Regions from separate parts of the Paenibacillus sp. FSL R7-0273 genome, predicted to be linked through region 1. Evidence: riboswitches for the same ligand, from Rfam matches in the RefSeq annotation. Region 1 holds a riboswitch; the other holds the start of a gene.
The links. Region 1 has a riboswitch for S-adenosylmethionine ahead of metA (homoserine O-acetyltransferase MetA). Riboswitches for the same ligand answer to the same signal wherever they lie in the genome.
Positions count from the first base shown of each region.

Region 2: linked by a shared signal. The riboswitch ahead of R70723_RS26185 (methionine ABC transporter ATP-binding protein) and the one ahead of metA (homoserine O-acetyltransferase MetA) in region 1 are both predicted to bind S-adenosylmethionine.

Region 1 is NZ_CP009283.1:2,123,814-2,138,689, forward strand. It holds gene cobJ (precorrin-3B C(17)-methyltransferase) at 1-594, shown strand, start outside; gene cobK (precorrin-6A reductase) at 600-1,448, shown strand; gene R70723_RS09050 (precorrin-8X methylmutase) at 1,426-2,106, shown strand; gene R70723_RS09055 (cobalt-precorrin-5B (C(1))-methyltransferase) at 2,103-3,218, shown strand; gene R70723_RS09060 (bifunctional cobalt-precorrin-7 (C(5))-methyltransferase/cobalt-precorrin-6B (C(15))-methyltransferase) at 3,211-4,434, shown strand; gene cobI (precorrin-2 C(20)-methyltransferase) at 4,479-5,288, shown strand; gene cobM (precorrin-4 C(11)-methyltransferase) at 5,285-6,088, shown strand; gene R70723_RS09075 (cobalt-precorrin 5A hydrolase) at 6,081-7,208, shown strand; gene R70723_RS09080 (cobyrinic acid a,c-diamide synthase CobB) at 7,192-8,667, shown strand; gene R70723_RS09085 (ROK family protein) at 8,792-9,673, shown strand; gene R70723_RS09090 (HRDC domain-containing protein) at 9,923-10,942, shown strand; gene corA (magnesium/cobalt transporter CorA) at 11,018-11,953, opposite strand; SAM riboswitch class I at 12,354-12,481, shown strand; gene metA (homoserine O-acetyltransferase MetA) at 12,591-13,508, shown strand; gene R70723_RS09105 (aminotransferase class I/II-fold pyridoxal phosphate-dependent enzyme) at 13,556-14,740, shown strand.
Region 2 is NZ_CP009283.1:6,079,719-6,094,594, forward strand. It holds gene R70723_RS26150 (HesB/IscA family protein) at 138-497, opposite strand; gene mqnE (aminofutalosine synthase MqnE) at 799-1,905, shown strand; gene R70723_RS26160 (NAD(P)/FAD-dependent oxidoreductase) at 1,975-3,036, shown strand; gene R70723_RS26165 (YuzB family protein) at 3,059-3,313, opposite strand; gene R70723_RS26170 (NifU family protein) at 3,396-3,644, shown strand; gene R70723_RS26175 (MetQ/NlpA family ABC transporter substrate-binding protein) at 3,836-4,714, opposite strand; gene R70723_RS26180 (methionine ABC transporter permease) at 4,769-5,437, opposite strand; gene R70723_RS26185 (methionine ABC transporter ATP-binding protein) at 5,437-6,453, opposite strand; SAM riboswitch class I at 6,553-6,695, opposite strand; gene R70723_RS26190 (Cthe_2314 family HEPN domain-containing protein) at 6,799-7,545, opposite strand; gene R70723_RS26195 (UbiD family decarboxylase) at 7,612-9,300, opposite strand; gene R70723_RS26200 (COX15/CtaA family protein) at 9,379-10,299, opposite strand; gene R70723_RS26205 (thioredoxin family protein) at 10,463-10,807, opposite strand; gene R70723_RS26210 (putative polysaccharide biosynthesis protein) at 10,919-12,544, opposite strand; gene R70723_RS26215 (DUF456 domain-containing protein) at 12,571-13,056, opposite strand; gene R70723_RS26220 (Cof-type HAD-IIB family hydrolase) at 13,155-13,907, opposite strand; gene R70723_RS26225 (peptidoglycan D,D-transpeptidase FtsI family protein) at 13,973-14,876, opposite strand, start outside.

The DNA.
Region 1 (14,876 bases):
GATCCTGACGCCAACAGTGATTTCTATAAGCTGTCCAGGCTGCTGTGGGAACGGACGGCATATAAAAGTGTGGAAAGCTGCTTCATCGCCATCACTAAGCCTTCGCTGGATGAAGGACTGGAGCGTTGTCTGGCGCTTGGGGCACGTAAAATCATTGTGCAGCCGTACCTGCTGTTCACCGGCGTACTGATGCAGCAGTTTACCGAGCGGGTCACTGCCTTTGCCGCAGCTCACCCGGGAATTGAGGTGGAGCTGGGCAGCTATATCGGCAATCATCCGCTGCTGGAAGACATGCTGACAGACCGGATGGATGAAGTGCTGAACGGCCAAAGCTTTGCCAATTGTGATAACTGCAGATACCGTGATGAAGCCGCTGAGCACCATCATCATCACCATCATCACGGTCACGGTGAAGCCGGGCATGACCACCATCACCATGGAGAAGGCGGGCATAGCCATCACGGGCATTCACACGGTCATCACCACGGCCATCATCATGATCATGAGTCCGCTGCACAGATCACGGACAATCTGGAGCACGCTGGAACCGCAGCGGCAGAGACAGCTGCGGCAGGCAGCCCGAAGGAGCTGTAGCTGCGGTGATTCTAATGCTGTGCGGGACGGGCGATGCGCGGGAGCTGGCGGTGTCGCTGAAGAGCCGCGGCCTTCCGCTGACGGCTTCGGTGGTGACGGAGAGCGCAGCGGAGCGGCTTAGGGAAGCCGGGATCAGCACGAGAACCGGGCGGCTGGACCGGGAGGGAATGAGCTTGCTTTTGCAGGGGGAGGGTTATCATGCCGTAGTGGATGCCAGTCATCCCTTTGCGCTTGAAGCCCATGCCAATGCAATGCAGGCTGCGGCAGCGCTTGGCCTGCCGTACTTCCGCTACGAGCGTCCGGGACTTGAATTTGCCTCTCATCCGCGGCTTGTGATTGTGCATTCCTATGAGGAGGCGGCAAGTGCGGCGAAGGAGATTAAGGGCTCTGTTATGCTGACTACCGGAGGCAAAACGCTGGAGATATTTGCGGGGCAGCTGCTGGGTGATCCTGATATCCGGCTGACCGTCAGGCTGCTGCCCTGTCTGGAGAATATGGAGAAATGCCTCAGGCTGGGGATAGAGCAGCGCAACATTATTGCTATGCAGGGGCCTTTTTCACAGGAAATGAATGAGGCTTTGTTCCGGCAATACGGAACACAGGTGATGATTACCAAGGAGAGCGGGGCTGAGGGCTCTGTCGAAGAAAAGCTGCGGGCTGCGCTGGATATGGGGCTGTATGTCATTCTCATTGTGCGGCCTAAGCTTGATTTTAGCGGTAACGGGGGAGTCTATCATTCCTTTGCAGGGCTTGCAGAGGCAGTGGAGGCCGCTCTGGCAGTGGTTAATGGAGGATTCGGCGGCAGCCAGTCAAGAAATGGGAGGGATAACAGTGGATTTCGGAACAGAGTTTAAGCCCCTGACGGTACAGCCGCAGGAGATTGAAGGCCTTAGCTTTCAGATGATTACAGAGGAGCTCGGCAGCCACGATTTCACTGCAGAGCAGTATCCGGTGGTGCAGCGGATTATCCATGCTTCGGCTGATTTTGAGCTGGGACGCAGCCTGGTGTTCCATCCGCAGGCAGTTGAGGCCGGGATTAAGGCGATCCTGGACGGAATGCCGGTTATCGCCGATGTGCGGATGGTGGAGGCAGGAATTGCCAAGGAGCGGCTTCAGCGTTACGGCGGTGAGGTCCGTGTCCATATTTCCGATCCGGATGTGGTTGAGGCAGCCGGGGCCCAGGGTCTTACCCGGGCGATTATGGCGACACGCAAAGCCTGTGCGGAAGCTCCGGGCGCAATTTACGTCATCGGCAACGCACCGACTGCCCTGCTCGAGCTGATCCGTTTGATCAAGGCTGGTGAGGCCAAGCCGGGCCTGGTAATCGGTATGCCGGTCGGCTTCGTATCTGCTGCTGAATCTAAAGATGAGCTGCGCAAGCTGGATATTCCCTACATTACGAATATCGGGCGTAAAGGCGGCAGTACGATCGTGGTTGCTGCGGTCAATGCGCTAAGTCTGCTGGCAGTCCGCCGGGCTGCTGAGACGGAAGCCTCCCTTGGGCAGCGATGACCGGGAGCAGGGAAGCTGCCGGAAGCCAGAGGCCGCTGCGCCGGGGATACACCACCGGCGCCTGCGCGGCAGCCGCAGCCAAGGGGGCAGCGCATCTGCTCATCACAGGCGAGGAGCTGGCAAGTGTGGAGCTTCTGCTGCCGGCCGGCTTCAGCCACAGCTTTGAGCTGACCGGCTGGCAGCGCAGCGGTGCGGACGGCACAGCAGTCTGCGCCACCATAAAGGACGCCGGGGACGATCCTGACGCGACGCACCGTGCCAGAATTGAAGCGGCGGTCAGCTGGCTTGACCAGCCGGGTGTAGAGATTGACGGCGGGCACGGCGTCGGCCGGGTAACCAAGCCGGGGCTGCCTGTCCCGGTAGGTGAAGCCGCAATTAATCCGGTGCCCCGGCGGATGATCCGCGAAGCGGTATCGGAGGTGCTCGAGGAGCATGGCGCAGCGCGCGGGCTGCGGGTGGTCATCAGCGTACCGGAAGGCGAAGCCATTGCGCTGAAGACGCTGAATCCGCGCCTCGGCATCCTCGGCGGCATATCCATCCTCGGCACGCGGGGTGTGGTAACCCCGTTCTCGACCGAGGCTTATCAGGCCAGCATCGTCCAGGCGATTTCGGTCGCCGCGGCTGCCGGGAACCGCCAGCTGGTTCTGACCACAGGCGGCAGCAGTGAAAAGTATGCGATAGCGATGTTCCCGGAGCTTCCGGAGGAAGCTTTTATCCAGATGGGGGAGTATGTGGGCTTCTCGCTTGGCCATGCCAAGGCCTACGGCTTTCAGAAGGTGACGCTTGTGGGCATGGCCGGCAAATACTCCAAGGTTGCGCAGGGGGCGATGCTGATTCATTCCAAAAATGCGCCGGTGGATTTCGGCTTCCTTGCAGCCGTTGCCCTGGAGGCGGGGGCAGATGAAGAGACAGTACAGCAGATTGCCGGTGCAAATACCGCTTCACAGGTGGTGGATTTGATGACGGAGGCTGGAAATGAAATGTTTTTTGAGCTGCTATGCCGTTATGGCTGTCTGCAGTGCCTCAAGCAGGTGGAGGGAGGCATGACAGCGGAAATGGTGCTGATTACGATGAAGGGCCGGAGGCTGGGAAGGGCGGAAATCCGTGGATAATGTTATCTACGTCATAGGCATCGGGGAAGACGGCGCCGGGGGACTGACAACGCAGAGTCTGCGCATCATTGAGGAATGCGGGGTGCTCTGCGGCGGGGAGCGGCAGCTGTCGTTTTTCCCCCGCTTCACAGGAGAAACCATCACTCTGCAGGGCGGGCTGGAGCGGTTCGTCGAAAGACTGGACGGAGTATACCGGAAGCGTACGACGGTAGTGCTGGCTTCGGGCGATCCGCTGTTTTTTGGCATTGCCGGCTATCTGGTACGCCGGTTCGGGCCGCAGCAGGTGGAGGTTATCCCGCATTACAGCAGCGTACAGCTTGCATTTGCCCGGCTGGGTGACAGCTGGCAGGATGCGGAGCTGATCAGTCTGCACGGGCGTCCAATCAAGGGGCTGGCCCAGCGGATCGATGGCAGGTCCAAGATGGCGCTGCTGACGGATGAGGTGAACACCCCGGCGCGGATTGCCGCTTATCTGCTGGAATTCGGCATGAAGGAATATGAGGCCTTCGTCTGCGAGCGGCTGGGCGGTCCGGATGAGCGCTGCAGCTTCTGGGAGCTGGAGGACATGTCCCGGCATAAGTTTGTAGCGCTTAATGTGGTTATTCTGCGCAGACAGCCGGGGAGCGGCGGCAGCAGGCGCGGCTTTGCTTATCCCGATGAAGCCTTTGCCCAGCGCAAGCCGGAAAAAGGGCTGATCACGAAGCGTGAGGTCCGCGCGCTGGTGCTGTCCGAGCTGAATCTGGCGGAGAACGCGGTGGTGTGGGATATCGGCTCCGGTTCGGGGGCAGTTGCCGCGGAATGTGCGCGGATTGCCCGTCTCGGGAAAGTGTATGCAGTGGAAAAAGACATCATTAACCTGCCGAATATGGAGGCGAACCGGCGTAAATTCCGTGCCGACTATACCATTGTTCACAGCAGGGCTCCGAAGGGGCTTGAGCAGCTCCCGGCCCCGGATGCGGTATTTATCGGGGGCAGCGGCGGCGAGCTTGCAGATATTATTGCCCATGCGGCTGAGCGGCTGCGGCCGGGCGGAGTTATCGTTATTTCGGCGATCACCATTGAGACGCTGCACGGGAGTATGACGGCGCTGGCAGCAGCGGGGCTCAGGGCGGAGGTTACACAGCTGCAGGCGTCGCGGGGCAGGCCGATTCTCGGCATGACCCGGTTTGAAGGATTGAACCCTGTCTTTGTGGTCAGTGCGTCAAAGCCTGAATGAAAGAGCCAGTGAGACCGGTATTTTAATATAAGGAGGATGTGTGAATGGGCAACAACGAAGTGGAGGGACTGGAGCAGGCTGCTGGCGCTGAAGATTGGTTTTTGGACCTGGAGGAGGAGCTGCCGGCCGGGGAGGAACCCGGCTTACTTACTGTAGGTACACTTTATGGGGTTGGTGTGGGCCCGGGAGACCCGGAGCTGATTACAGTCAAGGCCTGCCGCCTGCTTAAGGAATGTCCGGTTATCGCCTATCCTGCGGCACGGAAGGGCGGGAAATCCTACGCCCACGAAATCGTGGACATGTATGTAAATGCGGAGGAGAAAACGATGCTGGGCCTTGTTTTTCCGATGACCAGGGACCCGGTACAGCTGGAGAACGGATGGCGCTGGACGGTGGAGCTGTGCTGGAATGAGCTGCGGCACGGCAATGATGTGGCTTTTGTAACGGAGGGCGACCCTAATCTCTACAGCACCTTCATCCATCTGGCCCGGCTTATGCAGGAGCTGCATCCCGGAGTGCGCATTGTGTCTGTGCCCGGAATCTCCTCAGTGCTTGGTGCTGCCGCTGCCCTTGAACAGCCGCTCGCCGACGGCGACCAGCGGGTGGGCATTATTCCGGCGACGGATGACCGCGAGGCGCTTAAGGAGGCACTGCTGCAGCATGATACGGTGGTATTTCTGAAGGTGGCCAAGGTGCTGGATACCGTGCTTGATGTGCTGGATGAGCTGGGTCTCAGCGGAAAAGCCTCTGTAGTGACCAAAGTAACCTCGCCGCATGAAAAGGTATGGCGGGATGCCCGCGAGCTGCGCGGCCGGGAGCTGGAATACCTGAGCTTAATGGTGGTGAGCAAATGAGCGGACTTCAGCTGGAGCCTAAGGTATACATTGTCGGTGCCGGGCCGGGCGACCCCGAGCTGATTACTGTCAAAGGCAGCCGGATTCTCCGCTCGGCGGATCTGGTTCTCTATGCGGATTCTCTGGTCAGCGAAGTGCTGGTGAGCAGTGCGAAGCCCGGCGCGGAGGTGGTGCAGAGCTCCGGACTTGATCTGGAGCAGCAGGTGGAGCTGATGGCCGGGGCTGTGAAGGAAGGCCGGAGCGTGGCGCGCGTGCACACCGGTGATCCGGCTATGTACGGCGCCATTCTGGAGCAGATGTCGCTGCTTAAGCTGTGCGGCATCCGCTATGAGATTATTCCCGGCGTCAGCTCCGTCTTTGCATCAGCGGCGGCGCTCGGGGCCGAGCTGACCGTGCCGGAGCTGACGCAGACGGTGATTCTGACCCGTGCCGGAGGACGTACGCCTGTGCCTGAGCGGGAGCAGCTCCGTACTCTGGCCGCTCACCATTGCACGGTGGCGCTGTTTCTCAGCGCGGCGCTGGCCGGGCATGCAGCCGGCGAATTTCTCGCTGCCGGCTGGAGCCCGGATACCCCTGTAGCCGTCGTCAAGCGGGCGACCTGGCCGGATCAGCAGATCGTGCGGACGACCGTGCAGCATCTGGAGCGGGACCTGCAGGAGGCCGGCATTACCATGCATGCCATGATTCTGGCCGGCTGGGCGCTTGACCCGGAGCTGGTGAACCGGGATGCCCACCGCTCGAAGCTGTATGACCGCGCCTTTACCCACGGCTTCCGGCAGGGGAGCAGCCAGGATGGCTAAGCGGTATGCGGCTGTAGCTATTACCCGTAACGGCATCGGGCTGGCGCTGAAGCTGGGCGGGCTGCTTGCGGATACCGAGGTCTATTGCTATGCCAAATACAGCGGAGAGCTGGAGGAGATTCCGGGGGAGCGGCGGATATTTGACGGTCCGGTGAAGGAGCTGCTGCCTGGTCTGTTCCGCCGGTACGAGGCGGTTATTCTGTTCTTCTCCCTCGGAGCTGCTGTCCGGCTGATGGCTCCGCTCCTGGAGAGCAAGCGGACCGACCCTGCCGTCCTTGTGATTGACGAGGGCGGGGAGCATGTTATCAGCGTGCTGTCCGGCCATCTGGGCGGGGCGAACCGGCTGACGCTGGAGATTGCCGGGCTGCTGCACAGCCATCCCGTCATTACGACGGCCTCCGATGTGCAGGGCGTGTTTGCGGCCGATCTGCTGGGCCGCGAATTCGGCTGGCGGCTGGAGGATTTCGCCCCGGTAAAGGGCGTAAGCGCCGCGCTGGTCAACGGCGAGCCGGTTGCTGTGCTGCAGGAAGCCGGAGAGTCCGGCTGGCTGCCTCCGGGAGCCGCACTGCCGGAGCATGTCAGGCGCTGCGGCGACATGGCAGAGCTTCTTCGGCTGCCTTTGCGCGCGGCGGTCATCATTACGGACCGGCTGCTGCAGCCCGCTGAAGCAGCAGCGCTCAGCGGGCTGCCGGCCGCAGTGTACCGGCCGCGCAGCCTGGTGCTTGGCCTCGGCTGCAACCGCGGGACAGCGGCCGCCGAGCTTGAAGCGGCCGTTCTGGAGACGCTGGAGGAGCTGCAGCTGTCGCCTTTAAGCGTCCGGGGTGCAGCTACCATTACGATCAAGGGCGATGAGGCCGGTCTGCTGGAGCTGTGCGGCAAATATGGCTGGGAGCTTGATCTCTATACAGTGGAGCAGCTGAATACAGTGCCGCTGGAGCAGCCTTCGGCGGTTGTGTTCAAGGCAACCGGGGCCTATGGCGTCTGCGAGCCTGCTGCCATCCTGTCTGCAGGCGGCGGGAAGCTGCTGCAGCCGAAGAAAAAGAGCGGCAATGTAACCATTGCCGTTGCCAGAGTGGCCTATGGCGGCAGGGAGGAGCAAGCAGATGAAAGAACGCAGTGAATTCACCGTTCAGGAGATAAGCCCCTGTGAACCGCAGTGCCGCCCGCGTCTGATTATCGCGGGAACAGGCAGCGGATCGGGCAAGACCACGGTGACGCTTGGGCTGATGCGGGCCTTTGCCCGGCGGGGCCTGAAGGTGCAAGGCTTCAAATGCGGCCCGGATTATATTGATCCGGCCTACCACGCTGCAGTAACCGGACGTCCTGCCCGTAATCTCGACTCGTGGATGACCCCCCGCTCCTATCTGCAGGAGTATTTTCTGCGTTCTTCCGCAGATGCAGAGCTATCCATAGCGGAAGGGGTCATGGGGCTGTACGACGGAAAAGAAGCGGCAGAGCTTACAGGCTCTACTGCCGAAATAGCGCTTCTCACCGCCAGCCCCGTGCTGCTGGTGGTGGATGTTCGCAGCATGGGCCGCAGCGCGGCTGCAGTCGTGCTCGGCTTCCGGCAGCTGGAGCCGCGGGTACAGATTGCAGCGGTCATCGTGAACCGCTGCGGCAGCCCCTCTCATTACCGGACCGTTAAGGCGGCCATAGAAGCCGCCTGCGGCATCCCGGTAATCGGCGGACTGATGCGTGATGCCGCACTGGACATCCCGGAGCGGCATCTGGGTCTGCTGCCCGCGCTGGAACGGGGCGAGCTGGAGCCGTTGTTCAGGCATGCCGCCGATATGCTGGAGGCAGGCGTGAATCTGGACCAGCTGCTGGAAATCGCGCAAGCTGCTCCTCCGCTGCAGTACATAGAGGCAGAAGGATCACCTTCTGTCCCGGCTGTTACAGTCCGGCAGGTTAACGGAGCTTCTCCCGTCATAGCGGTTGCCAAAGACGCAGCATTCAATTTCTATTATGCCGACAATCTGGAGCTGCTGGCGTGTGCCGGGGCCCGGCTGCTTGAATTCAGCCCGCTGTGCGGAGAGCCGGTACCGCCGGAGGCAGACGGTATCTATCTCGGCGGCGGCTTCCCCGAGGAGTTCGCTGCGGTCATCTCCGCGAATGCCGGATTCCTTGACGGCTTGAGAGCAGCCGCGGCACAGGGCATGCCGCTGTATGCGGAATGCGGCGGCTACATGGTGCTGGCCCGCTCCATCACCGACCGGGCTGGAGCCGAGCACCGGATGGCCGGTATTATCCCGGCTCATGCCGTTATGCAGCCGCGGCGGGCCGCGCTGGGCTATCGTGAGGTAACGGCGCTTCACGACTGCCTGCTGCTGAAGCAGGGTGAACAGCTGCGCGGCCATGAGTTTCATTATTCCGTGATGCATTATGATGCACTGGAACAGCAGCCGTATGCCTATGAGAGCAAGGGGCGCAGCGGCAGCCAGCCGGAGGGCTATCTCAAGGGAAATGTTATGGCCGCGTATGCCCATATTCATCTGGCATCTTATCCAGCGGCAGCAGAGCGGTTCATTACTGCCTGCCGCTCATTCCGGAGCCGGAAAGCAGAGGGCTTCAGCCTATAGAACGCTCAAACAGCAGGGGCATTATGTCCCTGCTCCGCTTATATGTCAACCGCTTGTCATATGGGCTGCAGGCACGTATAATCATCTTAAGAGAGCGTTTTATTTTAGAGGGGAGAATGCTGCTGTGAGAGTGCTTGGAGCAATTGAAGCCGGGGGAACAAAGTTTGTATGCGGAATCGGACATGAGGATGGGACGGTCACTGACCGGGTCAGCTTCCCGACAACAACCCCTGAGGAGACAATGGGACTGGTGCTGGATTATTTTTCAGGCAAGAACGTGGAAGCGCTCGGAATTGGCTCATTCGGACCGATTGACCCTATACCCGGCAGCCCTACCTACGGCCATATTACCACTACGCCTAAGCCTCACTGGGGAGGCTATAATCTGGTGGGTGCGGTGGCAGAGCATTTCAATGTGCCTATCGGCTTCGATACCGATGTGAACGGGGCTGCTCTAGGCGAGTATACCTGGGGGGCTGCGCAGGGTCTGGACAGCTGCCTGTATATTACTGTAGGCACTGGTATCGGTGCGGGTGCTGTTGTCGGCGGACAGCTGATTCACGGCCTGTCCCATCCGGAAATGGGACATATTCTGGTTCCCCGCCATCCTGAGGATACCTACAGCGGCTTCTGCCCGTACCATGGGGATTGCCTAGAAGGCCTGGCGGCCGGACCAGCCATCGGCAGCCGCTGGGGCAGACCTGCCGGCGAGCTGGCTGCCGATCATCCGGCCTGGGCGATGGAAGCCCACTATCTGGCCCATGCACTGATGAATTATGTGCTGGTGCTGTCGCCGCAGAAGATCGTGATGGGCGGCGGCGTCATGAAGCAGAGCCAATTATTCCCGCTGATTCATGCTAAGCTGCAGGAGCTGCTTGGCGGATATGTCCAGCATCCTGCACTGAATCAGGAGATCGGCAGCTACATCGTGCCGCCGCAGCTGGGCGACAATGCCGGTCTGGCCGGAGCGCTCGGCCTGGCTAAACTGGCGCTTGCCGGAGCCTGATTCAAAAAGGGATTGACTGTACGGAAATATATGGTATTGTAGTTTCTAACAGCATAGCATTTATGAGGAAGCACCTCTTTCACGATTTTCGTGGGAGAGGTGCTTTTTTTTGCGTAAAGATAAGAAAGGATAGGTTTCATCAATCCTTTATCCTTATCTTTCTCGCAGAACCGGATACCGTCCTGTTTAGGACGGCGCAGCCGGTTCTACTTGTGTGCCTGCTGTAAGATGACGAAAGTAGGGATTCATATGCAGATTGTATTTTTAAACAGGCTGTCCAGAATATCGGGAGCAGATCAGGAGGCCTATGCCCAGCTCTGGATCGGTGAAGAGGAGGGCGTCTGGCAGATCGGCTGGCGGGACTTTTCCGGCACCAGTGAGACCGATGAGCATATCTGGTATGAAGGCGGCTCGTGGAATGAAATGCTCTGCGTCTACAGGCATGAGCTGGCAGTGAAGATGGGCGACGGCTACCGGCCGCTGATTGACGGCGCGTTTCATGAAGAAGAGACGCTTGCCCAGCGCAGCCGGGAGCAGCTTAAGCTGCAGTATTACAGCGAGCGGCACGGAAATGAAGCCGTTTATGAAGCGTTGTGCGCCTGGCGCAGGGGCAAGGCCTCCAGTGAACGGAAGGCACCGTATATTCTCGCCAGCAACCGCCTGCTGCGGATGCTCAGCACCTTTCTGCCGCGCACGGAAGAGGAGCTGCTGCAGATTCCGGGCGTCGGAGAAGGCAAGGCTTCGCAGTATGGCGGCGACTGGCTGGGCATTACCGCCGATATTCCGCGGGAGCACAGCTATCCGCTGAACTGGGTGAATGAGGCTGTAGAGGAGGAGGCCTTCTCTTCCTGGCTTTACAAGCAGAAGGAGCTCAAATACAAGAAGCAGCTTGAACGGCTGCGGCTGCGGCGGATTCTGCTGCAGGGAATTGAGAACGGGCTTGGCATGGAGCAGCTGCAGGCTGCCGGCGGAATCAGCCGGCGTGAGGTGCTGGAGGCGGTCGAAGAGCTGGAGAAGGAGGGCTACTCCGTAGAGAAGCTGATTGAGCATGAACTGAAGGAGGTTACAGCGGAAGAGCAAGCCGCCATCTGGACAGCGTATGAGCTGATGGGGGATTCCTTTCTGAAGCCTGCATTGTATAAGGCCTACGGGGACAGCTTTTCTCCGGCAGAGGGGCTGGACCTCTATTATGAGCGTCTGCGGCTGATCCGCATCCGTTACCGGCGGGCCCAGCAGCTGCAGGCTGCAGGAGAAGTCGCAAGCTATTAGAAATAGCAAAGGCGAAGGTTCCCCATACTTTGCAGTAGCGGTAGCCTTCGCCTTAGCGTATTCGTCCGTTATCGTTCATAGCCAATCCTTTTTGCGGAAAATCACGAGCATTCCGCAGCCGAGCGTAACCATCACGGCAATTACGCCATAGTAGCCGTATTCCGAATGGGTTTCTGGTATATTGTCAAAGTTCATCCCGTAAATACCGGTAATCACGGTCAGCGGCATGAATATCGTTGTAATGGCGGTAAACACCCTCATAATTTCATTGGCGCGGTTAGCGATACTCGACTGGTAAGCTTCACGCAAGTTGCCCATGAGGTCGCGGTAGGTTTCAAAGGTTTCAGAGATCTTGACCGCATTTTCATAAATATCGCTGAAATACTTCTGTAATTGGTCATCGATCAGACGCAGGTCCTTTTTGTTCAGGGTGTTGATAACTTCCTTTTGCGGTCCAAGCATCTTCTTCAGCCACAAGATTTCACTGCGCAGACCGATGATCTCACTCAGGTGCGATTTCTTGGTGTGCATCAGAATATCTTCCTCAAGCTTCTCAATCCGCGCTTCAATCCGGTCACCGACAGAGAAGTAGTTGTCTACAACGATGTCAATCAGATGGTAAAGGAAGCGGTCAGGCCCGCTGACCTCCTGCTCCCACAGGATGGGCTTAAGGACACGCAGCTCATGAATTTTCTGTTTGGTGACAGTTATAATGTAATGTCTGCCCAGGAATACGTTAAGCGCCCGGAGGAAAATTTCCTCATCATCAAACCGGATGCTGTTAACTACAATAAAATAATGGCTCTCATAAATTTCGATCTTCGGCCGCTGCTCCTCTTCGCTGAGGCAGTCCTCCACGGCAAGATCATGCAGATTGAACAGGGGCTGGAGCAGCTCCAGGTCCTCATCATCAGCATCGATCCAGTAAAACCCTTCTGCGGGCGGGGTCAGTGTTGCTTCAATGTCATCAATCGGGGTAAAAACCCCAGCGTTCACCAGCCGGATTTTCATCTGATTCACTCCTTATGTCCCCGGTCTTCTCCAGGGGTATGCTAATTAAAGCACACGGAAAAAATCAGCTTGGCCGGCAGTACAATCCGTGCTTAAGGCCGGGATGACGTTTCGAGGGCATGAAGAAGTGGTGCTCCCGCCGCCGGCAAGCTGATGTTAATCCTGTGTGGTTGCTCACTTTGCACGCATAACTGCGTACCCGGGTCGCCTTCCATTCTTCTCTCACCTCTGCTCCTCGTCAATTGTGCCTTTTGAAACACTTGTCTAGTATAACGCCGGGGTATGCCTCTTTCAAGCAAAATTCTTTTCATTTCAAGGGCTCTTCAGCATTGTATGGACTTGACGAAAAGCAGGTTCATGATTTAAAGTGAATTTTAAGAAAAAAATTGAATACAGCTAAATCTTATCAAGAGCAGGTGGAGGGACTGGCCCGATGAAACCCGGCAACCGGCGTGTAAACGCACGGTGCTAATTCTTGCGGAAGCTAACAGGGGATACATACCCGTTGTTGGTTCTGGCAGATGAGAGAGGCGCATATGACTGAACCCTATATGACCTTTCTCATGCGAGAAAGGTCATTTTTGCATGGAAATCAGTTCAAGCTCGGTACTAATTCGATTAAGGAGTGGACACAGCAATGCCAATCAAAATTCCCGACAGTTTACCGGCCAAAGAAATATTATCCGGAGAAAATATCTTTGTAATGGATGAGAGCCAGGCCTTTCATCAGGACATCCGTCCGCTCAGGATCGCAATCCTGAATCTGATGCCGACGAAGGAAACAACCGAAACGCAGCTGCTGCGTCTGATCGGAAACTCTCCGCTGCAGGTCGATGTAGTCCTGCTTCACCCGAGCTCCCATACCTCCAAGAATACTTCTGCGGAGCACCTGAAGAGCTTTTATACAACCTTTGATGAGATCAGCCACCGCCGGTTCGACGGCCTGATTGTGACCGGAGCTCCGGTTGAGCAGCTGGAGTTCGAGGATGTGAACTACTGGGAAGAGCTGCAGAAGATTTTTGAATGGAGCAAGCACAACGTTACATCGACTATGCATATCTGTTGGGCGGCCCAGGCCGGCCTGTATCACCACTTCGGCGTTCAGAAGGTCAGCCTTGCCGAAAAATGCTTTGGAGTGTTCCCGCACACGGTGAGCCATAATAATGTTAAGCTACTGCGCGGCTTTGATGAAGTGTTCCATGTTCCGCATTCCCGCCATACCGATGTATCGCGTGAGGATATTGAGGCTAATCCGGAGCTGCAGATTCTGGCTGAATCAGAGGAAGCCGGGGTATATCTCGTGGCAACCCATGACGGCAAACAGATTTTTGTAACCGGGCATTCCGAATATGACCCGTTCTCGCTAAAATGGGAATATGACCGTGACATCGCGAAGGGTATGGAAGTCGCTTTACCGAAGCATTATTATCCTAAGGATGATCCGCAGCGTACACCGCCGGCCGTATGGCGCGCCCATGCTAACTTATTGTTCGCCAATTGGCTCAATTACTATGTATACCAGGAGACACCCTACGACATTGGCCCTATTATTTAATAAATAGAAGCAACTCTACAATTAACACCACATTAGGAGGCGTACCGATGGACGAGAAACTCAGGATTGAAAGCAGACTTGCGCAAATAGGCTCACAGGAAGATCCCGCAACCGGGGCAGTTAATTATCCGATTTATAATGCAACGGCATTCCGCCACCCGCAGCTTGGACAAAGCACCGGCTTTGACTATATCCGCACCAAAAACCCGACCCGTTCTGTGCTGGAGACGGCTGCGGCTGAGCTGGAGTCCGGCGATGCGGGCTTTGCCTGCAGCTCCGGCATGGCGGCCCTGACCACTGTGTTCGCTTTGTTCGGACAAGGTGATCACCTGGTTGTTTCTCTTGACCTGTATGGCGGAACCTACCGTCTGCTGGAACGGATTCTGTCCAAGTACGGCATTACAGCCTCCTATGTGGATACCAATGACCTTGACGGACTGGAAGCGGCCCGCCGTCCGGAGACGAAGGCCGTCTTTATCGAGACGCCGACCAATCCGCTGATGATGATTACGGATATTGAGGCCGTGTGTACATGGGCCCGCGGTAACGGGCTGCTGACCATCGTTGATAATACGCTGCTTACCCCGTTCTTTCAGCGCCCGCTTGAACTTGGCGCAGACGTTATCGTCCACAGTGCCACCAAGTATTTGGGGGGACACAATGATGTGCTTGCAGGCCTGATTGTAACTAAGGGAGCGGAGCTGTCTGCGGAAATGGCGGTTCTGCACAATTCCCTCGGCGCCGTGCTTGCGCCTAATGACAGCTATCAGCTGATGAAGGGCATGAAGACGCTGGCACTGCGCATGGAACGTCATGAGAGCAACGCCCTGGCCCTTGCCCGTTATCTGCTGGAGCATCCGGCTGTTGCTGAAGTATTCCATCCGGGGCTGCCGGATCATCCGGGTTATGAAATTCAGAACCGCCAGTCCTCAGGCAACACCGGGATCTTCTCCTTTAAGGTAAAAGATGCCCGTTACGTCGAGCCGCTGCTCCGTCATATCCGGCTGATCGCCTTTGCCGAAAGCCTGGGTGGTGTTGAATCCCTGATGACCTATCCTGCCGTGCAGACCCATGCCGATATTCCGGTGGAAATCCGTGATGCTGTAGGGGTAGATGACCGGCTGCTGCGCTTCTCTGTTGGTATCGAGCATGCGGACGACCTGATTGCAGATCTGGGCCAGGCGCTGGAAGCAGCCCGCGTGGAGCTGGAGCAGGCTGTATCCGCTGAATAAATATACAGTAGAGACGGTGGCGCTGCTGATGCGCCGCTGTCTTTTTTTTGCCGCCGTCCGGATGGCCGAAATCAAATATTTCTCAACCCGCCGGGATTATGTTAGGATGGAAGGACGAATGCTTTTATATGTTTAT
Region 2 (14,876 bases), 3.3 Mb from region 1:
ACAATAACACTCAAGACGGGTGATCGGATTTCCTCCTGTAAACAAAAAACCTCCCGAAAGTGTATTCTGCTACACATTCCAAGAGGTCAGATTTTAGATTATAGTGTGTTAAAGTTCCTTGACTTCTTAAGCTTTGCTTAGCAAGGCTCAGCCGCCGGATTCCCTGCTTCTTCCTTCGTTCGGAACGAAGACCCGCAGCCGCAGGTAACTGTGGCGTTAGGATTGTGGATGGTGAACCCGCCGGTCATGCCGGATTCCTCGAAGTCGATCTCCAGGCCGTTCAGGTAACGAATGTCGTCCTTGCTGACCACTACCTTGAGCCCCTCAACATCCATGTAAACATCCTGCTCGGTCTCATTATCGTCAAATCCCATAGCATATGAGAAACCGCTGCAGCCGCCGGCAGTTACGCCAAGGCGAAGGAACATGTTAGGCACTTCCTGGTCAGCCAGCATTGTCTTGAGCTGTCCGGCCGCTGTATTACTGATTGTAATCATAGTCTAGCCTCCTAAAAGTTATATGATGTCATAAGCCTTCCGGCTAAAAGTTATACTCTATATAAAATTCAGTATACTCCACTCCGCTCCTACGCTCAAGTCATAACTCCCGCAGCCCCGGCGGCCAAACAGGAAAATGCTAACTTCCCAGGGCGGTTGCTCACCTTTGGAGAGAGGTTTATAATAGGTTAAGCGATGATCTGTAAAATTCGGAAATTTGTCACGGAGGCTGGTTGCCTCTTTCTTTATTTTTATTCATGGACCGCCGGTTCAGGAAGTCTAACCTTCAGGAGGAATTTGTATGTCTACACTTATAACCCCGCACACCGATGCCAGAATGGCGGACATTATTGAAAAAGTACGCGGCGGCGAACGATTGAATCTGGAAGACGGCGTTTATTTATATGAAAGCGATGACCTCTTGACGATCGGCCAGCTTGCTAATGAGGTCAATCTGCGCAAGAACGGGAAAAAGGTCTATTTTATCGAAAATATGAGCCTCTATTTCACCAATGTCTGCGAATCCCGGTGCGCCTTCTGCAATTTCCGCAAGGATGACGGCGAAGAGGGGGCTTACACCCTGTCAGGCCCTGAAATGGTGCAATATGTCGAACAGCATATCCACCCGGGAGTCCGCGAATTCCACATTGTCGGCGGCCATAATGATAAGGTGCCCTTCCAGTATTACGTTGATTCACTCAAGGCGCTGAATGAACGGTTCCCTGAGGTGACCCTTAAGGCTTATACGGCGGCAGAGATTGATTTCTTCACCCGTATCAGCGGACTCAGCATCCGCGAAGTGCTGGAGCAGCTGCGTGAAGCAGGACTGAAGTCGCTGACCGGCGGCGGAGCGGAGATTCTCTCCGACCAGTACCGCAAAAAAATGCGTGTCGATAAAGCGAACGTTGAAGAATACCTGGAGGTTCACCGCACCGCCCACAAGATGGGCATGAGAACCCACACAACAATGCTGTACGGCTCAATCGAATCGCGCGAGGACCGTATCCGCCATATGCTGCAAATCCGCGAGCTGCAGGACGAAACGAACGGCTTTATGGTGTTCATTCCGCTGTCCATGCAGCCTAAGAACCGCAATGCGGGCATTATGCGCCGCAACTCTGCCTATGAGGATCTCAAGACCATTGCTGTCAGCCGTCTGATGCTCGACAATTTCGATCACATCAAGGCTTACTTCATTAATATAGGCGTACAGCTGACCCAGGTTGCCATGAGCTTCGGCGCATCCGATGTACACGGTACCATCCTGAAGGAACGGATCAGCCATGCTGCCGGAGCATTAACACCGGAGGGCATGACACGAGAAGAGCTGATCTGGCTCGTCAAAGGCGCCGGACGTATTCCAGTCGAGCGGGATACCTTCTACAACGAAGTCAAGGTCTACGAATAGAATAGAAAAGCGTTACTGTGCCTGTTGCAATGCCATATTACAGCCATATGTGAAAGGAAGACTGGTCTCATGAGAACACTACTTGTCCTTGGCGGCGGCTACGGCGGCCTTGCCCTGATCCAGGAATTGCTCAATCACCATCTGCCCCACGATGTGGAAATTGTTTTGATTGACCGGATGCCTTATCAGGGAATCAAGACCGAATATTATGCGCTTGCCGCAGGTACTGTGAACGACTATCATCTGCGCATCCAGTTTCCCGTGCATCCCCGTTTGACCGTACGCTACGGCGAGGTAGGCTCGATTGATCTGGACAGCGGGCTTATTTTTCTTGAATCAGGTGAGCCGGTTCCTTATGATATTCTGGCTATAGCGCTTGGGTGTACAGATAACTATCACGGTATCGCGGGTGCTGAGCAGCATACCTGCAGTATTCAGAGCTTCTCGGCTACCAGAGAGACTTACCGCCGGCTCAATGACGTTAAGCCTTACGGATCAGTGAATATTGTAGGCGGAGGACTCAGCGGTGTGGAGATGGCTGCAGAGCTGCGCGAGAGCCGTCCCGACCTCAACATCCGGATCCTTGACCGCGGGGAGCGTGTCCTGTCCGCTTTTCCGGCCAAGCTGTCCCGGTATGTGGAGGAATGGTTCAGCGAGCATCAGGTCGAGACGCTGGGCCGCATCTCCGTGTCCCACGTTGAAAACGGTGCCGTCTTTAACGGCACCGAGGCGATCGCTGCAGATGTAACGGTATGGACAGCAGGTATACAGCCGGTCAAGGTAGTACAGCAGCTTGAGCTGCCCAAAGACCGCAGCGGCCGGCTTATAATCGGCCCTCACTCCGACATAGCCGATTATCCGGAGGTATATGTGATCGGCGACTGTGCCAGCCTGCCCTTTGCACCAAGCGCACAGGCGGCAGGCGCCCAAGGGGAGCAGGTAGCGTATATTCTCCGTTCCCTGTGGCGGGGTGAGACCCCGAGGCTTCATGCAATTAAGCTAAAGGGAACACTCGGTTCCCTGGGCAAAAATGCCGGGTTCGGCCTGATGGGCCGCCGCTCGGTAATGGGGCGTGTTCCCCGCCTGCTGAAGAGCGGAGTGCTCTGGATGTCCAAGCGGCATTTCGGCTGAGCTGAGTGCATCAAGTGGAGCGCTAGTCCAGATCAAGGCTGTCCCAGGCTTCCTGCTCCTTAATGGCAGCCTCTATGGCCTGCTCCAGCTCCTCCGGGGAATCCGCTTCAATGATCTCGCCGTCAACCATGGCGAACGGTCTCAGATAGCATTCCCCGCAGTTATTCAGACAGCCGTATTCTACAACATCATATTCGGGATTCTGTTCCAGCTTGTTCATAAGCGGTCCTGTCCCGTGCCCGATATTACTGGCACAAAATTCAATAATTGGCCTCATGTTGTTCTCCTTATTCTGTGCTAACCATTTTATTTTTTAACTTTTTGTACTATAATAAGTTTACGAAAGGAGTGATTGAGAAATGAGTGAGAATGTACAAAGCGCCACCATGTATGATGAGGTTCTGGAAGTACTCGATAAACTTCGTCCGTTCCTGCAGCGCGATGGCGGCGACGTGGAATTGATCGACGTTGAAGACGGCATCGTTAAGCTGAAGCTTATGGGCGCCTGCGGCAGCTGCCCGAGCTCCACGATCACGCTGAAAGCCGGGATCGAACGCGCCCTGATTGAAGAAGTAGAAGGCGTAGAAGAAGTTGTCCAAGTATTCTAATCCCATTTTATACCGTCCCGCTTCCTGAATAAGGGGGCGGGATTTTTTCTATTATAGAGGAATTCCTCCGGTGCCACAACCCGGGTGCTTTTGCCAGAAGCCTGAGCCAAAAAGAGGCTGCCCCGCAAGGTCATCAAATGACCTGTCCGGGACAGCCTCTTATACATTACGAAGCTGTGTAGATCAGCAGCTTAAAACGCAGGGATAATGGCACCTTCGTATTTCTCTTCGATGAATGCTTTAGCTTCTGCGGAGTTCAGGGCAGCAGCCAGCTTCTGGATTGCATCGGAATCCTTATTGTCAGGACGGGCTACCAGCAGGTTGGCGTAAGGGGAATCTGCACCCTCGATGAACAGGGCATCCTTCGTTGGAACCAGGCCGGCTTCAAGCGCAAAGTTAGTGTTGATCAGTGCAATGTCTACTTCATCCAGCTGGCGCGGCAGCATTGCTGCATCCAGTTCAATGATTTCCAGGTTCTTAGGGTTTTCAGTAATGTCTGCTTTGGTTGTAGTGATGTTAGTGTCATCCTTCAGCGTGATCAGGCCGTTCTTAGCCAGCAGGATCAGTGCGCGTCCGCCGTTGGTTGCATCGTTCGGGATTGCTACTTTTGCACCGTCAGCCAGTTCGTCAACGGATTTGATTTTTTTGGAATACGCGCCGAATGGCTCAACGTGAACTGCAGTTACAGATACAAGGTCCGAACCGTTCTTTGTATTCTGGTCATCAAGGTATGGCTTGTGCTGGAAGAAGTTCGCATCCAGTGCTTTCTCGGCCAGCTGTGTGTTAGGCAGGATGTAGTCAGTGAATTCTTTAACTTCCAGCTTGATGCCCTGTGCTTCAAGCAGCGGAGCAATAGCATTCAGAATTTCGGCATGCGGTACAGGAGAAGCACCGATAACAAGCGTTACCGGATCAGCGGCAGGCTCTGTAGTCGGCTCAGCGGAAGCATCAGCTGCCGGAGCGTTAGTTGCTGCAGAGTTCGCAGCGTTATTAGCAGTGTTATTGTTGCCGCAGGCTGCCAGCACCAATACCAGGGTCAAGCTAAAGAACGTCAGTAGTACTTTTTTCATCTGTAAATCCCCCTCTAAAATGTGTTTATGAATAAGGCTATATTTGGAAGTACCTTATTTCCGGGTAAAATATTGAACCAGCCTGTCACCGGCCATCTGGAGCAGCTGAACTAGTATAACCATCAGCACTACAGAGATAATCATGACTTCCTTCTCATAACGGTAATAACCGTAGCGGATCGCCAGGTCACCAAGACCGCCGCCGCCGATCATCCCCGACATTGCGGTATAGGAGACGAGGGTTACCAGAGTAATCGTCACTCCGGCAAGCAAGCCTGGACGGGCTTCCGGCAATAGCACCCGCATGACAATCTGGCCTGTAGAAGCCCCCATGCCCTGTGCCGCTTCGATAACCCCGCGGTCTACCTCACGCAGCGACGTCTCCACCAGTCTGGCAAAGAACGGGGCCGCACCGATAACCAGCGCCGGAATCGTTCCGAGCACCCCGATCGAAGTGCCCATAATCGTCTTGCTCAGCGGGATCAGGGCTACCATCAGAATCAGGAATGGAACAGAACGCAGGATATTTACAACCAGCGATAATACCGAGTAAATAACTCTGATAATAGGGTTATTTGATCTTCCCCATAAATATAACACAATTCCGAGTGGTAAACCAAGAATAATTGTGAAAATTCCGGAATACGCCAACATTTTTAATGTGGCGCCGGATGCATCCACCATTTCCTGCCAGTTAATATCATTAAAATTAAGACCGCCCATCAGGAAATCACCTCCACATCGAGTCCTTGTGCCGCCAGTTTAGTAAGCGTAGCATTAATTGCCCCCGGCTCGCCTTCAAACCGGACAATCAGCTGGCCATAAGGCACATCTTTGATGGTTGAGATCGTACCCTGCAGGATGGCAAAGCTGACGCCGGTTTCGCGTACAACCTCAGACAAGGTGGATTCATAGGTTTTTTGCCCCAGAAAGGTAATCTTAACCGCCTGTGCATTCTCTCTGCTGCCTGCTTCCAGAGCAGCTCTCAGCGGACCGTCCTGTTGGGCTTCACTGCGGATGAAATCCTTGGTCACCTCATGCTTGGGCTTCAGGAATACCTCAGCTACTTCCCCCTGCTCCACAATGCCGCCGCCGTGAATAACGGCTACCCGGTCGCAGATGCTCTGGATGACATGCATCTCATGGGTGATCAGTACAATCGTCAAATGGAATTTACGGTTAATATCCAGCAGCAGCCGCAGGATGGAATCGGTTGTCTGCGGGTCCAGCGCCGAGGTGGCCTCGTCACACAGCAGCACATCAGGATCGCTGGCAAGCGCACGGGCAACGCCGACACGCTGCTTTTGTCCGCCGGAGAGCTGGGCCGGATATTTGCCTGCATGGTTCTCCAGGCCGACCAGTACCAGCAGCTCCTTCACCTTTTGATCAATCTGTGCCTTGGGTGTGCCGGCGAGCCTCAGCGGGAACGCGATATTGTCATACACCGTAGCAGAGGACAGCAAATTGAAGTGCTGAAAGATCATGCCGATCTTGCGCCGTTTCTCCTGCAGCTGCCCCTTGCCGAGAGCGGTAAGCTCAACACCGTCTACCCATACCTCGCCGGAGGTCGGGCGCTCCAGCAGGTTGATACAGCGGATCAGCGTGCTTTTACCGGCACCGGAATGGCCGATTACCCCGAAGATTTCACCCTTTTTAATGGACAGATTCAAGCCCGAGAGCGCTGTTGCGGCTTTGCTGCCCTTTCCGTATACCTTGGTCAACTCTTTCAGCTCTATCAATTTCCGTCGTTCCCCCTTTATTCTGGTGCCATTTAAATCAAAAAGCCCCTTCCGATCATTGCAGATCGCAAGAGGCCCTGTGCGTTTAGTTACAATGCCATCTCATCTGCCAACGCCCGCATCCGTGCGGCATTGTAGGAATTAGCACCATGACATTTGCAGGCAGCGCAGAATTAAAGGGCTGTACACAAATCGGTTGCCGGGCTTCATCGGGCCTATCCCTCCGCCGCTCTCGATAAGAAAATATACAATTATTAAGCAATACTTGTCGCTAAATGTAAGAATATAATGCAAGCCTAAGTATAGTGAGTTTGTGCTTTTTTGTCAAAGGAAGATTTTGTCGCTTTAACGTGCTTCTGTCCCGGCGTGTTTATTAGCCATAGCCTTGTTTTTATGCCATTGCTCATTGCTGTAACGGAAGGCTGCGCATAAAGATTTACAGACCATTTCTACCCCCTGCTTCAGATCCTCCAGATGACTGTCGACATCCTCAAGCCTTATTTTGTCATGAAGGCCCTGATGCCTCTGCCACAGATCATCCTGCATTTCGGCGTTCATGTAATGAATCTCGGCGTTGCGGCGCTTCCGCAGATTGTGCAGCGGCTCCCGGTAGGAATTTTTGATGTTCTCCAACTCATCCGCCAGCGGACTATGCGTTTTAAGCAGCTGAAACTGCCTAAGCACCGTGAAATAGGAGAAGTGGGCCTTGTTCTGGCTTGTATTCAAGCCGTACAGGCTGTTCAGGACTGTTCCCAGCTTGTCCAGCAGTGAGAAGACACGGATAAAGCCGTTTTTATAAAAATAAACATAACGCGCGTAATCCCCCTGCTCCTCCACCGTCATGTCATCCATGTACCCGGCGACGACCTTTTTCCGGTAAAATGCTGCTGCGAAGCAGCTCTGCTCCAGCTCATCCAGCGAGGAAATCAGGCCGCGTGTCCAGATCTCCAGCTTGCGGTATTCATGGTCATGATCTTCATGGTCGTTCATTTCCCTGCGCAGCATGGACGCTACCCGTGCCATGTTGTCCATCGCTTCGGCCAGCACCCCGCTGTTGCTGCGCGGCGGCTCTCCCAGTAGTATCCGCAGCATGACTTGTCCTCCTTAAGGTTACGAAGAATGTATAATGCCGGCCTTTAATGAATGGTTAGCTAAGCTTTACTGCTGAAAATAACGGCTCCAGCTGCGGTCAACCAAATCCAGTGTACTGCTGCAGGGTGTCTGCTCCTCTTCATATCCAGGCTTCATGCGTGCATCGATGACAACCGGCAGTCTGTAGCTGATATGATGCTGCCGCAGCTCAGATGCGGCATAGATATCCCCGGCCGGATCAAACCGGGTAAATACTGTCCATAAAAAGGAGCTTTGGGTGCGTACTGCCTCAGCAGCATGATCCGTCACTATAACCAGCGGCCAGGCTGTTTGTTGTGCGCGAAGCGCAGCACTTAGCCGGACAGGAAGCTCCGGGTCCTCTTCATAGGATGCACCGGAAACGGTTAAGCATCCCCCGCAATAAGGAATGGCTTCCGTAATTCCTGGCAATTGTCCCTCTGTATAGATACGGGGAAGCTCCCGTATGGCGGGTCCTACTCCCATGATTACCGCCTGGCTGGTTGAACCAGGCTTGCGTTCATTCCCGTCCGGAGCTGCGCAGCTAAACACATGCAGGCCGGCAGCCGGATTAAAGCGTTCCAGAACATGCTCCAGAGTAGCCGGAAGATCGGCAAAGACTGCCGGGCCGCCCGTCAGCAGCAGCAGCCTGCTGCTGCACAGCTGGCGTTCACCAAGAATACGGAAGGCGGCAGCCAGCGCCTCCTGCGGGGAATTATCCTGCACAGCTGCTGCAGACAATCCTCCCGGGCCAGATTCGGAATACGTCCAGAAAGCGTCCACTGAGGGCATAGCCAGATGATGTACCGGAGAGAGGAGCTGCTGGAGGTAATTAACCAGGTAGAAGTTGTCTTCCTGCGGAGTAACAGCGATGGAAGCCGGATAAATCGCATCCTTGCGGTGCCAGATCCGCTGTACGTGCATAACCGGAGCCTGCTGCGGAGCCGATTGCGGCGGGACAAGACCCCGGAGCGCAAACTCCGCCTCCGCCGGAATGAGGTGGCCGCCCAGCGGATCGCTGACCATCGGCAGCTTGCTGCCGAGAATCAGCGAAGCAAGCACCAGACCCGGCAGCCTTACGCCGGGAGAGGCGCTGGCTGCTGCAATCAGCGCAGGCGGTCCGCCCATAAAGGCAGAGACCGGAAGGGCTTCACCGAGGGCAGCGGCCTCCTGCTGAAACAGGCCCGCTCCCTGGTTTCTTTGCCAGTCAGCTTCGGCTGTGCTGTGGTCGATGAAGCGGAGCCTGTGTAGGCCGAGACTGTGCTTCTGCGGCTTAGCCAGGCTCTCTGTATACACAAGCGGCAGCGTAATATAAGGGCCGCCCGCTTCCTGCCAGCTGGTGACACGCGGCAGCTCTTCAAGCGGAGCCTTTGTGCGGCAGACGCCAAGAACCGGCGCTTCCCCCTGCGGCACATGCTTTATGCCTGTCTTCAGCAGATTGTAGACCAGCGCCTTTTCCTTCCACATGTTCGGAAGCGAGGGCGGCAGCAGCGTTTCAGCGGCTCCGGCCACTGACTTCAGCAGCTGCTCCGGCCTGCTGCCAAACGCCCTGTCCACACGCCGGAAGGTCCCGAACAGATTGGTCACCACAGGGAACGGGGTTCCTTTTACATTTGTAAACAGCAGTGCCGGCCCTTCCTCCCGTAAGACACGCCGGTGAATCTCCGGGAGCTCCAGATAAGGGTCCACAGGAACCTCCACCACAGCCAGCTCTTTGTCCTTGCGGAGCTGCTCCATCCACTGGCGTAAATTTATGAATCCCACGTTTTGTTCCCCCTAACCCAAACAGATACTTATTTTCAACATATTCACTCTTTATTTCCCGCTTTGCTGCCACACCCGCACACTCATATAGCTCAGAACCCCGAATAATCCGGCAATCAGCACGATGTGGGAAAGCGCAGCAAATATGTACAATTTATCGTTATACAGCGTATGGACCACAGCCGCACCGCTGAACACCTGCAGCAGGCAGAGCGTAACCGCGGCTACTCCCAGCATCCGCAGCTCGGGCAGCTTCTTATATCTCCAGAATGCCAGGTGACCCAGTATGGCCGTCAAAAGAAACAGCAGCGCTGCCGCCACCCTGTGCATAAACACAATCCCCACACCGCCTGTAAGCTCAGGGAACCATTCCCCGTTACAGAGCGGCCAGCCGGAGCAGCCTCCCTGTGAATCCGTATGACTGACATAAGCGCCGATATACACAACGATATAAGAATATAACGCCGTTATCCAGGTTAAGTTGCGGAAGCCCCGGCTCACCGGGGGGCCGTCTGCCTCCTGCTGTCCCGCAGATTCATGCCATCTCCTGGTTCCAAGAGCAAGCATCAGGGAGCTGGCAAAAGCAATCAGGGAAAAGCCCATATGCAGCGCCATCACCGCCGCCGACTGCGAACGGATAACCGCAAGCGCTCCCATTCCTCCCTGCACGACAACGAATATAAGGGTTAAGAGTGCATAACCAAGCAGTTCCTTGCGCCGGCGCGCAAACCGCAGGAACAAAACCATGGAAGCCAGTGACAGCAGGCCGGCAAGGCCGCTGAACAAGCGGTGGGTGTATTCGATCATTGAGCCGAGTGTGTATGCCGGAATGAGCTTACCGTGGCAGAGCGGCCATTCATTGCCGCATTCCAGGCCGGAGCCTGTTTTGGTTACGACGGCGCCTCCGAACAAGGCGAGGAACATCATGAGGCAGGTTATGTAGCTGAGCCACTTCAAATGAGCTGTCGTCACTTTGATCACCCCATTGTACAAAGATGAATGGAAGGAGATATATGGACACGGCTTGCCTATGAACCCTTATGATTGTTTGAAAAAAGCACCGCTTTTGCTCTGTTCAAGGCGAAAGCGGTGCTTGTGCTTCAGGCTGTAGAAATTACATTACTTCTGGTAGTCATTACTTGCTGATGGTCAGATACACTTCCAGCGCCCGGTCCAGGAAATTCTCGATTTCCTCACGGGATTTGCGCAGCTTGTTGACGAAGCGGACAAGCTCACGTCCCTCGCTGTAGGCTACAAAGCTGGGAATACCAAGGATGTTCTGTTCCTGGCTGACGTCACCGACAGCATCAACATCCACCTCAACCAGAGTCAGGCGATCCGCGTATTTCTGCTCAACCTCAGGCATAAACGGATCTATATATTTACAGTCAGAGCACCAGTCTGCCTTAAATACGGCAACTGTTAAGCGCGGCGATTGAACCGCCACCTGAAAATCAGCAGCAGATGAAATTTTGTCCATGCAAAGGTCAATCCTTTCCTGGTTAAACTGTATGTGTTCCTTCTCTAAGTGAAGCAAATTGTGCTTAGGAAGTCAATTCAAAAGCATAAAATTAAGACAAACATCACAGCATTATTCGTGTGTACGCACTCTGGCAGGCTGGAGCTTCATCAGCGGGTTAAGCACCTTTTGCAGAACACGCGGGTATCCGGCAATCTCCTGACGGCTGAGCACACCAAGCACGATAAGCAGTACGAGATAAATAATGACTACAGCTCCGCCTACAACCAGGCAGGTTATGAGGAACGCGAGCCGGTCCGGCATCAGGCGGGTAAGCATAATGCCTGCTTCATTCAGCCCATAGCCGATTCCGCCGGAGGCCAGTACGGCAACAGCGAAGCCGCCCCAGCGCTTGCCCATAATGGTAAAGGACACGATCTTCTTAAGCATGCGCAGGTTGAGCAGCGTAATGACGATAAAGCAGAGTGCCGTAGCTCCGATAATCCCGTATATTCCAAATACTTTGCTAAGCAGGAAGCTTGCCGCCAGCTTGGTCAGGATGCCGGCAAACACATAGTACATGGAAATCCTTGATTTACCCATACCCAGCAGGATGGAGTTCGTTGTCATCATTGTAATCTGGAAAATCGTTCCGGCCGTCAGCATAGCGACTATTCCGCTGCCGTCCAGAGTAGTGAACAGCAGGCCGTTAATCGAATAAGCAGCGACCATCAGCGAGACTACAATCGGTGTTCCGGTCAGAATGGAGATCCGCATGGCCAGCGTGACCTGGCGCTGCAGATGCTGCTCATCCTTACGGGCGTAAGCGGCTGAAATAATCGGAATCAGTGAAGTGCTCAGCGCAATTGCCAGCACCGGAGGAATACCGGCAACACTGATCGCACGGCTGCCGTAAATCGCCAGGGCACCGGTGGCATCCTCTATTCCGATCTGTCCGCTGAGCAGCGGTACAATCAGTGAAGAATCGATAAAATTCACGACCGGCACAGTAATAGAAGACAATACAATCGGAATGGATAATTTGAAAATATCCTTATAAATACCGAGCAGCGGAAGTCTGGCCGCGCTTGAATCATATAATGCCGCCTTGTCTTCAGTACGGCGCATTTTCATTGCATAATACAGCATAATCCCGAAGGCGCCGACACTGCCGAACACGCTGCCGAACGAAGCGCCGGCAGCCATCCAAGTATTGTCGTAGCCCTGCTTTAGCAGAATATAGGCCAGCAGGATCGCAGTGGATACCCGGGCAATCTGCTCAACAATCTGTGAAATCCCGCCGGCCATCATGTTGTTACGGCCCTGGAAATAACCGCGCATTATGGCAATGGTGGGGAACAGCAGCAGCGCCGGAGCAATAGCCCGTATTGCAAGTGTACTCTCGGGAACCTTCGCATATTCTGCATAATAAGGGGCTGCTATGTACAGGGCAATACTCATCAGAACACCTACAACTGCAGAGAAAATTAGAGCTGCCCGGTACACCTGCTGAGCCTCATCCGGCCGGTTCAGAGCGTATCGCTCGGATACCATTTTGCTGAGCGTGCTTGGAATTCCGGCGGTAGCCAGCGGTAGCAGCAGCAGATACACCTGGTTGGCCTGTGTGAACGCAGCTTCACCGGTAACATTCAATAAATGCTCCAGCGGCACCCGCTGGGCAAGCCCGAGAACGCGGGCTATGAGCGCGGCTGCCGCCAGAATAAGTGTGCCTTTGACAAAAGACTCTTTCTTGGACAAACTGTTTCGCCTTCTTCGCTGTTAATTTAGTTCACAGAGATCCAGATAAAGAAGAGGACCACCATCATAATTTGCAGGATTATTTTGACTACGGTGCTGCTGAACAAGCCGAGCAGGGAGCCGAAGCTGACCTTGACCGCTTTACCGGGCTGGGAGCCGGCGATCAGCTCGCCAATGAACGCGCCGATAAAAGGGCCCAGAATCAGGCCAAAGGCAGGAATAGCGAACGGTCCAACGATGATCCCGATGGTACTCCCGATAACCGAGGCACGGGAGCCTCCGAATTTTTTGACGCCCCACGCCCCGACCACGTAGTCCGCTACGAACAGCACAACTACTATAAGGGTCTGGATAATCCAGAACCAGACTCCAAACGATCCGAACGAAAAGAACCAGCCGTATACAAAAAAGGCCAGATAAATCGCCAGCGCACCGGGCAGTATCGGATACACCGCCCCCGCCAGCCCTACCGCAAACAAAGCAATGATCAGAATCCAACCCAGGATTACCATTCCTTTAGCCTCCAGTTTTGATAGCATTAACTTCCTTGAACTCACGTCGCAAAAACGCGGGAGCCACCTTTGCCCAAATACAAGTGTACAAACTGCAGCTATTCTGCAGTTACACCTAATATATATTTCTCAATCACTTCAGCGATGCCGTCCTCGTTATTCGAGGCAACTACGGCATCCGCTTCCTGCTGCACTGTCTCCTGGGCATTGCCCATAGCAACACCCAGACCGGCGGCCTGAATTGCCGCCAGATCATTCAGGCTGTCGCCGACGGCAACCACCTCTGACATGTCGATTCCTAGCAGCTTGCACACCTCACCGATTCCGTAGGCCTTATTCACGCCAAGCGGATTGATCTCCAGGTTAGTCGGGCTGGAGTTGGTAATCTCCAGGCCGCCCAAATCCTGAAGCTGCATCAGCAGCTTGTGCCGGATCTCGTCATCCTCGGTCGAATAGCCGAATTTGAGCCACTCCCGGCCCATAATGTCTCCATCCCAGTTGTTGCGGTTGTACACCTGCTCTGTGGAATAGGCCCAGTACCAGATGCCGTGCTGGCCGGCAATATCGTACAGCTGCCGGATCAGCGCCGGGTCCATCAGCGAGCGGCGGTACAGCTCATGCGGCTCGCGCCAGATTTCACTGCCGTTCACAGTGATCATCGGAGTCTTGAGGCCGAGCTGCTCTGCATAAGGCATGGCGCTCCGGAATGCGCGTCCTGTGGACAGGCAGACGTGAACGCCGGCATCGACCGCTTTTTGAATCCATTCCACCGTTTTGGGCGTTATCAGTTGTTCATCATTCAGCAGGGTTCCATCCATATCCAGTGCAAGCAGGCGGTATCTGGCAGTCATTGCCACCCCTCCATTTCTTGTGTGCCCTCATTTATAGAGGGTTTTGTTTAGTTTAGTTGTTGTTGTCAGTCTGTGGCTCCATCTGTCTCTGCTCCGTCTGCTGCAGAAGCAGCTCCGTCAGCAGCCTGCTGGGTCTTCTTCGGTACACCGTCAAGGCCGTATTCCCAGTCATACGCATCAAAAATTTTGCGGGCTACCGGGGCAGCACTGTTAGAGCCGAATCCGCCCTCTGGAATAACTACGGCAACAGCCAGCTTAGGATTCTCGCGCGGGGCAAAGGCAATAAATACCCCGTTATCGCGGTTGGTATTTGTTCTGTCCGTCTGCTGCGAGGTTCCCGTCTTGCGGGCAAAATCATAAGCGAAATCAGAGAACGCCGAAACCTCACTCTTCATGCCCTTAATAACTTCCCTCCAATGTGCCTTGTCGAAGGTAGTGACCTCATCCAGCACCTCACGCTGGAATTGCTTAACGACATTCCCTTCAGAGTCGGTAATTTTGCTGACCAGCTGCGGCTTGATTCTCACACCTTCATTGGCCAGAGTAGAAGTATACTGGGCAAGCTGAAGCACGGTATAACGTCCCTGCTGGCCAAAGGAAGCATAGACAAGCGCAGCCTGCGCACTTCCTGCTGCCTTAGTATCGGTATAGTTGATCTGTCCGAGGAACTCTCTCGGCAATCCGCTCTGGGTCGAAACGCCTAGTCCAAATTCCTTCATATACTGGTCCCAGACTTCAATCCCCTTATTTTGATACTTCTCCCACAGCTTCTTGCCGATCATATCAACCATGAAGGCATTGGAGGATTTCTCAATCGCTCTGGCCGGGTCCATCGATCCGTACACGTGACCGGAAGCGTTACGGACAGAGGCATTGTCATTTTTACCGAAATAGGCAATACCTCTATCCTGATAGATGGTGGAAGTCGTGAAAAAGCCCTCATTCAGGCCGATAAGCACACTCAGCGGC